Regions from separate parts of the Paracoccus sp. SCN 68-21 genome, predicted to be linked through region 1. Evidence: riboswitches for the same ligand, from Rfam matches in the RefSeq annotation. Region 1 holds a riboswitch; the other holds the start of a gene.

Region 1 (5,558 bases):
CGCGGCGCAGGCGGTCAAAGACCCCGCGCTCGATCTCCAGCGCGCGGTCGCGGGCGTTCAGGATGCGGGTCTCCAGCTCCGACAACTCCACCGTGGTGAAGCGGATCTGGTTCGCGGTCGTCTGGCGGTGGATGAAGGTCTGGTTCAGCGGCGCGGCCATCATGCGGTCGGCATGGGTGGTCGTCGTCTCGATGAAATAGCCCAACACGTTGTTATGCTTGATCTTCAGGCTGGGAACGCCCGCCAGTGCGGCGTAATCGGCCTGCATCCCGGCGATGACGCCCCGCCCCTCGTCGCGCAACCGGCGGGTCTGGTCCAGATCGGCGTCATGCCCCTCGGCCACGAAACCGCCGTCGCGCGCCAGCAGCGGCGGCTCGGCCACCAGCGCGTCATCCAGAACCGCCACCAGATCATCATGGCCCACCAGATCGCCCGCTGCATCGCGCAGCACCGGGGCTGCGTCACCCGGCAGCCGCGCGGCAATCGCCGCCCCCTGCGCCAGCCCGGCGCGAATCGCGGCCAGATCGCGCGGCCCGCCCCGGTCCAGCGCCAGCCGCGACAGCGCCCGGTCCATGTCCGGCACCCGCGCCAGCGCGCCGCGCAGATCGGCCAACAGCCGCGCATCCGCAGCCAGCGCCGCCACCGCATCGTGTCGCGCCGCGATCAGCGCCAGATCGCGCGACGGTGCGCTGATCCGACGCTCCAGCAGGCGCGCGCCGGGGGCGGTCACGGTGCGGTCGATCGCGGCCAGCAGCGACCCCTCGCGCCCGCCCGACAGGGCCTGGGTCAGCTCCAGGTTGCGCCTTGTGGCCGCGTCGATCTGCATCGCGCCGCCCGCGCGTTCGCGCATGGGCGGGCGCAGCAGGGGCAGCTTGCCCTTTTGCGTCATGTCCAGATAGTCAACGATGGCGCCCATCGCCGACAGCTCTGCCCGGCTAAAGGTGCCGAACCCGTCCAGCGTCTCCACGCCATACAACGCGCACAGCCGCCGCGCGCCCGCATTGCTGTCGAACGCCCCGGCATGCAGGTCGGTCAGCGCCGCGCCCGCATCCGCGACCAGCTCCTCAAGCCCCGTGTCGCAGGCCAGCACCTCGCGCGGGGCCAGCCGCGCCAGTTCGGGCGCCAGCCGCGGCAGCGCGCAGTCCATCACCGAAAACGCACCGGTCGAGATGTCGACCCAGGCCAGCGCGCCCTCCTCGCGGACCACCGCAAAGGCCGCCAGGTAATTGTGCCGACGCGCCTCCAGCAGCGATTCCTCGGTCAGGGTGCCGGGGGTGACCAGACGGACCACATCGCGGGCCACGACCGATTTCGACCCGCGCTTCTTCGCCTCGGCGGGGTCCTCCATCTGTTCGGCGATGGCCACGCGGAACCCCTTGCGGATCAGCGTCAGCAGATAGCCCTCGGCCGCATGCACCGGCACGCCGCACATGGGGATCGGCTCGCCCAGATGGGTGCCGCGTTTCGTCAGCGCGATGTCCAGTGCGCTCGCCGCCGCCACCGCGTCGTCAAAGAACATCTCGTAGAAATCGCCCATGCGATAGAACAGCAGCGCGCCGGGATTGGCCTCCCGGATCGCAAGGTATTGCGCCATCATCGGCGTGGGCTGATCAGACATGTCCTTGGTCATGGGCGGTTTCTATCCGCTTGCGCGGACGCGCGAAACCTCTACATTCGGGGCGACCTCGGGGTGCCCTGTCGGGCTGAGACGCGCATGCGGACCCGTTGAACCTGATCCGGGTCAAACCGGCGGAGGGAAGGTGCGGCACACCCTTCTTTCGTGATCCCTGAAAGGAAGGCCGCCGATGAAATCCATCCTGATCCCCGCCCTGCTGCTGGCCACCCCCGCGATGGCCGAAGGTCGTGTCCTGACCGTCTATGCCGGCGACAGCGTCACCAGCGAATGGGGCCCCGGCCCCGCCATCGAACAGGGGTTCGAGGCGATCTGCGATTGCGACCTGCAATTCGTGACCGGCGACGTGCTGCCCCGCGTGATGATGGAGGGTGCGGGCACGCAGGCCGACATCGTCTTTGGCCTGAACACCGACATGACCGCGCGCGCCCGCGCATCGGGTCTGTTCGCGCCGCATGGGCAGGACACGTCCGACCTGTCGCTGCCCATCGCGTGGGAGGACGAGATCTTCCTGCCCTACAACTGGGGTGAGACGGCCTTTGTCTATGACAGCACCCGGCTGGAGAACCCGCCCGCCAGCTTTGCCGAGCTGCTGGAGGCCGAGGATATCCGCATCGTCATCCAGGACCCGCGCAGTTCGGTGTCGGGTCTGGCGATGCTGCTGTGGGTCAAGTCGGTCTATGGCGATCAGGCGGGCGAGGCCTGGGCGAAACTGGCGCCCAAGGTGCTGACCGTCACCCGCGGCTGGTCGGAATCCTATGGCATGTTCACGGATGGAGAGGCGGACATGGTGCTGTCCTACACCACCTCGCCCGCCTATCACATCGCGGCCGAGGAGGACGACACCAAGGTCGCCGCGATCTTTCCCGAGGGGCATTACTTCATGGCCGAACTGGTGGCCCAGGTCGCCGGCACCGATCAGCCCGAACTGGCGCAGCAGTTCATGGACTGGGTGCTGACGCCCGATTTCCAGGCGACGATCCCGCTGGCCAACTGGTCCCTGCCCGCGAAACTTCCGCAGGATGACTGGCCGCAGGTGATGCGCGACCTGCCTCGCCCCGAGACCACGCTGTTCCTCTCCGAAGACGAGGCCGAGGACCTGCGCGCCCCCGCCCTGGACGAATGGCAGCGGGCCTTCCGCTGAGCATCGGCCACGCCATTGCGGCCCTGCTGGCCGCGCTGATCCTGGGCACGCTGGCGACAGTGGTCTGGATCGCGGGCGGGCTGTCGGGCCTGACCGAATGGGACCTGCGCGCCGTCTGGTTCACCCTGTGGCAGGCGGCGCTGTCCGCGACCCTGTCGGCGGCGCTGGCCGTGCCGGTGGCGCGCGCGCTGGCACGGCGGCGGTTCCGGGGGCGGGGGTTGCTGGTCACGCTGCTGGGCGCGCCCTTCATCCTGCCGGTGATCGTGGCGGTTCTGGGGCTGATCGCGATCTTCGGGCGCAACGGCGTGCTGAACGGCGCGCTGGAGGCCATGGGCCTGCCCGCCATCGGCATCTATGGCTGGCAGGGAGTGATCCTGGCGCATGTGTTCTTCAACGTGCCACTGTCGGTAAGGCTGATCCTGCAAGGCTGGCAGGCGATCCCGGCGGAACGGTTCCGGCTGGCCGCCAGCCTTGATTTCGCGCCCCGCGACATCGCCCGCCATCTGGAACGCCCGATGCTGCGCGGCGTGCTGCCCGGCGTCTGGCTGGCGGTGTTCCTGGTTTGCCTGACCTCGTTCACGGTGGCGCTGGCCCTGGGCGGGGGACCGCGGGCGACCACGGTCGAGCTGGCGATCTATCAGGCGTTCCGGTTCGATTTCGACCTGGGGCGGGCCGCGGCCCTGGGGCTGGTTCAAATCGCGATCTGCGTGGGTGCGGCCCTGCTGGCGGCGCGGATCGCGATTCCGGCGGGCTTTGGCGCGGGGCTGGACGCGGTGGGTGGCCCGCCCGCGCCCGGCGGCTGGCGGCGGCTGGCGGATGCGGCGGTGATCGCGGCGGCGGCGGCGTTCCTGCTGGCGCCACTGATCTCGGTCACGCTGGCCGGGCTGCCGCGCCTGACCACCCTGCCGCCCGAGGTCTGGCAGGCCACCCGGCGGTCGGTACTGATGGCGGTGATCTCGGCGCTGCTCTGCGCGGGCGCGGCCCTGGCGCTGGCCCTGACGGTGGCGCGGGGCGGCGCGCGGTGGGTCGAGGGGGCGGGCATGCTGCCGCTGATCGCCTCTCCGCTGGTGCTGGGGACGGGGCTGTTCATCCTGCTGCGCGGGACGGTCACGCCGCAGCAGATGGCTCTGCCGGTCACGGCGCTGATCAACGCGGCCATGGCCCTGCCCTTCGCGCTGCGTGCGCTGATCCCGGCGGCGCGGGCGCTGCAGAAGGATTACGGTCGGCTGGCGGCATCGTTGGACCTGCGGGGCTGGGCGCGGTTGCGGCTGCTGGTGCTGCCGCGCCTGGCCCGGCCCTTGGGCTTTGGCGCGGGGCTGGCCGCGGCGCTGGCGATGGGCGATCTGGGCGTGATCACCTTGTTCGCGGGCGATAATCCGACGCTGCCGCTGATGCTGTATCAGCTGATGAACGGATATCGGATGGCGGATGCGGCGGCCTGCGCGCTGCTGCTGATGATGATCAGCCTGGCCCTGTTCTGGGCCTTTGACAGGGGAGGCCGCCATGGCGCTTGAGTTCCGCGACATCCTGCTGCGTCAGGATGATTTCGCCTTGGCCGCCGACCTGACCGTCCCCGCAGGCAGGCATGCGGTCATCGGTGCCTCTGGCTCTGGCAAATCGACCCTGTTGGCGCTGGTGGCGGGGTTTCTGGCCCCGACCCAAGGACGCCTGCTGTGGGAGGGGCAGGACATCACCGCGATGCCGCCTGGAAAACGCCCCGTCTCGATCCTGTTTCAGCACAACAATTTGTTTCCGCATCTGAGCGTAAAACAAAATATAGGGATGGGCCTGCGCCCGGACCTGCGGCTGAACCGCGCGCAGCAGGCCCGCGTGGCCCAGGTACTGGACCAGGTCGGCCTGTCCGGCATGGGCGAGCGTCGCCCCGATGCCCTGTCAGGTGGCCAGCAAAGCCGCGTGGCGCTGGCCCGCGTGCTGCTGCGGGCACGCCCCCTGCTGCTGCTGGACGAACCCTTCGCGGCGCTTGGCCCCGCGCTCAAGGCCGAGATGCTGGCCCTGTTGGCGCAGATCGCCGCCGACACCACCGTGCTGATGGTCACCCATGACCCCGCCGATGCCCGCGCCTTTGCCCCCGACACCCTGCTGGTCGAGGGGGGGCGCGTCCACCCGCCGCGCCCGACCGGGCCTCTGCTGGACAATCCGCCACCGGGGCTGCGCGCCTATCTGGGCTGAAACCGCAGGATCGCGCTGCCGTCATCGGGGTCGGTCAGCCGCTGCGCCCGCACACCAAAGACGTCGCGCAGCAGCGCATCGTCCAGCACCTGCGCAGGCGGGCCAAGCGCCACCAGCCGCCCCGCCTGCATCACCGCCAGCCGGTCGCAGCGCATCGCCTGGTTCAGGTCGTGCAGCGCCATCACCACGGTCAGCGGCAGGCGCGCCACCAGTTCCAGCACCTGCAGCTGGTGGCGGATGTCCAGATGGTTCGTCGGCTCGTCCAGCATCAGGATGCGCGGGGTCTGGGCCAGCGCGCGGGCGATATGGACGCGCTGACGCTCACCGCCCGACAGAGAGGCCCAATCGCGGGCCTCGAACCCCGCCATGTCCAGCAGGGACAGGGCGTGGGTGACATGCGCCTCGTCCTGGGGCGACCAGGGGGCGCGCGCGTCCAGCCAGGGGGTGCGGCCCAGCTCGACCGCGTCGCGGACGGTCAGGCGCTGTGCCGTCTCCGAGAATTGCGCGACAAAGGCCAGGCGGCGCGCCACCCCGCGCGGCCCAAGGGCCGCCAGCGGCTGGCCCTCCAGCGTGACCTGCCCCCGGTCGGGG
Region 2 (5,558 bases), on a different contig from region 1:
GCTCCAGCACGGAGCGTGCCGTGACGGGCGCGCGGCTGGCGCTTTCGATCTGGGTTGCGCCCAGCATGAACAGCCCGTCCGCGCGCGGCACGATATACAGCGGGTGGCGCGGATGCAGCAGGCGGACCGGGCGCGTCAGGGTGATCTCGGGGGCGTGCAGGACGGCCATCTCTCCGCGCACGCCTCGCAGGCCCTGCAGGGCTGCGGACAGGCCGCGCGCGTCGATCACCGGGCCGGGGATGTCCTGCGGATCGGCCTCGGCCCGTTCGACCGTGATGCCGCGTACTGCCAGCCAAGCCAGCAGGTCGGTCAGCGCGCGGCGGGGGTCCAGATGCGCCTCTGTCGGAAAGAACAGGCCCGGGCGGGGCGGCAGGTCCGGCTCCAGCGTGGCGCTGTCGCACGGCTGGTGGTCGCCCGCGCGGCGGGCAAAGCGCGCCAGCTCCGCCCGGTCGCGGTCCAGCGCCACCACCAGCGTGCCGCGATGGGTGACGGGCGTGACGGCGGACCAGGCCCGCGCCGCGTCCTGTCCCAAGCGGGTGATGACGGGCTCGGCGGTCACGCCCTCGCACTGGGGCGCCAGCATGCCGCCCGCCCACCAGGAACAGCCATGCGGCCCCGGCGGCCCGTTGCGGTCCAGGATGCGCGGCGTGATCCCGCGCAGGGCCAGGACATGAGCCGCGAACAGGCCCGCCACGCCGGCGCCGATGATGGTCACGTCAGCCATGATGACATCCGACAGGGGGCCAGACTGCGTGGAAATGATGCACCGGCCCGTGGCCCGACCCCACGCCCAGCCCGTCGGCCGCCGCGATCGCGCCCTGCAGATAGCGATGCGCCCGCGCAACCGCCCGGTGCAGGTCCATGCCCTGCGCCAGGCCCGCCGCGATGGCCGCCGACAGGGTGCAACCAGTGCCGTGGGTGTTGCGCGTCACCTGTCGCTGTGCGGTCAGGCGGGTGACGCCCGCAGCGGTGACCAGCAGGTCGGTGCAGACGGGGCCGTCGGCATGGCCACCCTTCATCAGCACCGCCCCCGCACCCAGATCGCGCAGCGCCGCAGCCTGGTCGGCCATCTGATCCTCGGACGTGGCGGGGGCGCAGTCCAGCAGGCAGGCGGCCTCGGGCAGGTTCGGGGTCAGCAGCGTCGCGCGGGGCAGCAGCCCGCGCAGCGCGGCCATCGCCTCATCGGGCAGCAGCCGGTCGCCCGACTTGGCCACCATCACCGGGTCCAGCACCACGGGCAGGCCGCACCCCTCCAGACCCTGCGCGACGGTGCGGATCGCGTCAGCCCCGCCCAGCATGCCCAGCTTGACCGCCCGCACGTCCAGATCGTCGAAGACCGCGCGCATCTGCGCCGCGATCATCGCCAGGCTGGCGGGTTCGACCATCGCCACGCTGCGGGTGTTCTGCGCGGTCAGCGCCGTCACCACGCTGGCACCATAGCAGCCAAGCGCCGAGAATGTCTTGAGATCCGCCTGGATCCCGGCGCCGCCGCCGGAATCGGACCCGGCGATGGTCAGGGCAATGGGTGCAGTCACGTCGTCCCTCCGCATGGCTGGCGGGGCAGGGACCGGGCGTATGGGGGGACAAAAGGCGGCATGGGGCCGCAAGCATCTGCACCGTTCCCTCCGCCGGTATGACCCGGATCAGGTTCGATGGGTTGGCTGTCGCCTCTCAGCCCCTGTGACGGGACACCCCAACGGTTTGCACGGTCAGCCTAGACGCCGCCGCCAGGGGCCGCAAGGGGGGACACCGCGCCGCGTTGCCGCGCCCCGCCCGCGGGATATGCTGCGCGCGAACGGATAGGGGGTGGTGGACATGGAACTGACGGCGACCCGCGCGGCGGGGTTGGAGCGGATGCGCGCATTCCAGCCGCGCATGGGCCTGCGCTATGCCCAAGCGCGCAACATGGATCACGGGCCTGGCTTGCATCGTGACGTGTCGGGCCTGTCGCCCTGGCTGCGCCGCCGCCTGCTGACCGAGCCCGAGGTGATCGCCACAGCCCTGTCGGCCCACGGCCCCGACCGCGCCGCCAAGTTCATCCAGGAGGTCGTCTGGCGCAGCTATTTCAAGGGCTGGCTGGAACTGCGCCCGCAGGTCTGGGATAGTTATCGCGGGGGGCTGCGCGCCGATCTGGCGGCGCTGGAGCGTGACGATGCGCTGCGCGATGCGGTCCTGCGCGCGCAGGAGGGGCGCACCGGGCTGGACTGTTTCGATGCCTGGTCGCGAGAGCTGGTCGCCACGGGCTATCTGCACAACCACGCGCGGATGTGGTTCGCCTCGATCTGGATCTTCACGCTGCGGCTGCCGTGGCGGGTGGGGGCCGATTTCTTTCTGCGCCACCTGCTGGACGGCGATGCGGCGTCGAACACGCTCAGCTGGCGGTGGGTGGCGGGCCTGCACACGCGCGGCAAGCCCTATGAGGCGCAGGCCGACAACATCGCCCGGCTGACCGGCGGCCGCTTTGCCCCGGCGCCCGGCGATCTGGCCACCGTCACGCAGGGGCTGGAGGCGACCGAACCGGATGGCCTGCCGCCCACGCAACCGCTGCGCAGGGTCGTCCCGCCCGAACCGGGGCGCCCGACGGCGCTGCTGATCACCGATGACGATTGCTGTCCGGGGGATGTGCTGCCGCAGGGCTTGGACATCCGCGCGGCGGTCGCGCTGTCGGCGGGTCATCTGCGATCGCCGCTGGCGGTGTCGGAGGGGGTGCTGGCCTTTGATGCGGTCGCGCTGGCGGATGCGGCGGCACGGGCCGGGATGCGGGCCGATCCGCTGCCGGCGGAGGACCCCGCGGGCCTGGCGCAGTGGGCGCTGCGGGCGGGCGTGACGCAGATCGCGACGCCCTTTGTCACGCATGGGCCGGTGCGGGACTGGCTGGATGCGGCGCGGCACCATCTGGCGGCGCAGGGCATCGTGCTGTCCGAGGCGCGCCGGGACTGGGACGCGGCGGTCTGGCCGCTGGCCACGGCGGGGTTCTTCAAGGTCGGTCAGAAAATACCGGCCCTGCTGGACCGGCTGATCCCGGTCTGATCAGGCCGGAACCCCGCACAGGCCCGCCAGCGCGTCCAGCATCGGCGCGCCGCGATGGGCCGGGGCGTCGCGACCCGGTGCCTCGGGCGCGTCAAAGCCGACATGGCCGGCCATCTCGGCCACCTCCATCGAGGTGACGGTCGGCTGCACGCCCAGCTGCGCCAGAATCGCGCCGATCCGCAACGCCGTCCGGCGGTCGCCGACCCCCAGCACATTGCCCGAGGGGATGCGGATCTCTCCTCCGACGGGGCTGTTCGAGGGGCGCGCCGGCCAGTGGCAGATGCCGAAATCGCGGCCCGCCGTCAGGCCCGACACCTGCTGGATCGCCTGTTGCAGGACCCCGCGGATGGTGCCCGGCAGGACCGGCGCCTGCTGCATGACGACGTGGAACCCGTCCTTCAGCGCCAGGATCTGGCCCAGGGTGCGCCCGGTGGCCTGCAGGGCGTGGCAGCTGCTCTGGCCCGGCTCGGCGATGTCGCAGCCGCCGGTCACGATGGTCACGTCGCTGGCCAGCACCGCGGGCAGGATGTCGTCCGATGCCTGGATGCGCCCCACCAGGACGCCGCGACGGACCAGCGCCGCCAGGGCGGGTTCGATATGGGCGATGCGGCCCTGGGCCAGCATCTCGACCCGGTCGGGATCGACATCGACGCCGATGACATGATGGCCCAGATCGGCCAGCATGGCCGCGGTCATCACCCCCTGCCGGCCCAGCCCCAGGACCGAGATCACCGGAAGCGGGCGCACCGACAGGGCCGGGCGGAAGGCCTGATGGGGAAGCTGGTGGATCATGATCGTCACTCCTGCTGCGGTCTTGCCCCCTTGTGGCAGATCGCGCCCCGCCGGTCCCGCTGTCGGAAGCATGGTGGCGGGGTGCAAAAGGCGCAGCTGATCACGACGAAGGGATAGCCCCTATCCGATCGGATAGGACGCCCTCCAGCGGGCCGCGATCGCTAGGATTTTAGAAAGCTTTCCGTGGCAAACTATCCTTTCGGATAGGACACTATGCGACGCTCCGACCGCCGGGGACGGTCTGCGTGCCAGACTGGGGGCTGTCCAAACCCTGCATCATGAGGCTTACCGATGAAGCGACTGACCCTCTCCCTGCTGCTGGCCCTGACCGGCCCCGCCCTGGCGGATGAACCCATGCTGACCGTCACGGGGCCCGAGGGCAGCCGCGGCTATGACCTGGCGGCTTTGGAGGCCTTGGGCGCGGTCAGCTTTGCGACCTCGACCATCTGGACCGAAGGGTCGCCGACCTTCACCGGCGTGCCGCTGCAGGCGCTGCTGGACGATGCGGGCATCACCGACGGGGTCGTCGCCGCCACCGCCATCAACGATTACGCCGTCCAGATCCCTGTGGACGAGGTCACCGCCGAATACCCGATCGTGGCCTATCACGTGGACGGCCAGGTCATGTCCGTGCGCGACAAGGGGCCGCTCTGGGTGGTCTATCCCTATGATTCGGACGCCGCTCTGCAGTCCGAGGTCGTCTATTCCCGCAGCATCTGGCAACTGGACCGGCTGTCGGTGTCCAGATGATCGACGCCGTGGGCAGGGATGTGCAGGTGCCACGCATGCGATGCTGCGTCCGGCTGCTGCCCGCGGTCTTTGCGCTGGTGATCCTGGCGATGGGGGTGACCGTCTGGACCCTGCAGGAGGATGCCCGCGCCCAGATCGAGGAGATGGGCACCGCCGCCACGGACAGCACCCAATGGTTCCTGGCCCAGTCCGAGGTCGAGGCCCTGGCCCTGCAGCGTGCGATCCTGCTGATGGAGGTGGATACCACCGGTGATCCGGCGCTGGCCCGCGATCTGCGCCGTCGTTTCGACATCTTCTATCCGCGCATCCAAACCCTGCGCAGCGGCCGCACCTATCAGCGGCTGCGCAATGAGCCCGGCATGGCCGAGGCGCTGGCCGGGCTGCAGGCCATGCTGGACGCCCAGATCCCGGCGATCGACGGCGACGACGCCACCCTGCGCGCGGCCCTGCCCGTAATGGGCGCAGCGATGGGTCCGGGCATTGCGCAAATCCGGCACGTCTCGCTGGAGGGGGTGCGCATCTTTGCAGACAAGTCCGCCGAACGCCGCGAGGGGGTGGCCCGGGCCATGACCACGCTGTCGCTGCTGGTCGTGCCGCTGTTTCTGGTGCTGGCCCTCAGCGTGGTCATCCTGTCGCTGATGGTGCGTGCCGCGGATACACGCAACCGCCGCATCGCAGCCGTCGGCAGCCGGATGCAGTCGCTGTTCGAGGCGTCGATCGACGCCATTCTGGTGGCCCGACCCGATGGGCGTATCCTGGGCTTCAACGCCGCCGCGCAGCGCATCTATGGCTATTCCCCGGCCGAGGCGATGGGCAGCGACATGGTCGATCTGCTGACCCCCCGCGATCAGCGCGCGGCGGTGCGCGCGCTGCTGGCCGAGGTGCGCGACCGGCGCGCCCGCCCGCGCGATGGCGGCCCCGACATCATCCAGGCGACCGCGCGGCACAAATCCGGCAGGATCATCCCGGTCGAGGTGTCGATCTCG

Evidence for each region. Region 1 has a riboswitch for thiamine pyrophosphate ahead of ABS73_RS08195 (thiamine ABC transporter substrate-binding protein). Riboswitches for the same ligand answer to the same signal wherever they lie in the genome.
Region 2: linked by a shared signal. The riboswitch ahead of thiD (bifunctional hydroxymethylpyrimidine kinase/phosphomethylpyrimidine kinase) and the one ahead of ABS73_RS08195 (thiamine ABC transporter substrate-binding protein) in region 1 are both predicted to bind thiamine pyrophosphate.

Annotation. Positions count from the first base shown of each region.
Region 1 covers NZ_MEES01000019.1:27,669-33,226, forward strand. The annotation lists gene mutS (DNA mismatch repair protein MutS) at 1-1,618, opposite strand, end outside; TPP riboswitch at 1,677-1,775, shown strand; gene ABS73_RS08195 (thiamine ABC transporter substrate-binding protein) at 1,806-2,777, shown strand; gene ABS73_RS08200 (ABC transporter permease family protein) at 2,756-4,291, shown strand; gene ABS73_RS08205 (thiamine ABC transporter ATP-binding protein) at 4,281-4,967, shown strand; gene ABS73_RS08210 (ABC transporter ATP-binding protein) at 4,955-5,558, opposite strand, start outside.
Region 2 covers NZ_MEES01000033.1:21,218-26,775, reverse strand. The annotation lists gene ABS73_RS10885 (FAD-dependent oxidoreductase) at 1-724, opposite strand, end outside; gene thiD (bifunctional hydroxymethylpyrimidine kinase/phosphomethylpyrimidine kinase) at 717-1,550, opposite strand; TPP riboswitch at 1,604-1,706, opposite strand; gene ABS73_RS10875 (FAD-binding domain-containing protein) at 1,816-3,030, shown strand; gene ABS73_RS10870 (Rossmann-fold NAD(P)-binding domain-containing protein) at 3,031-3,822, opposite strand; gene ABS73_RS10865 (putative pterin-binding protein) at 4,114-4,572, shown strand; gene ABS73_RS10860 (hybrid sensor histidine kinase/response regulator) at 4,608-5,558, shown strand, end outside.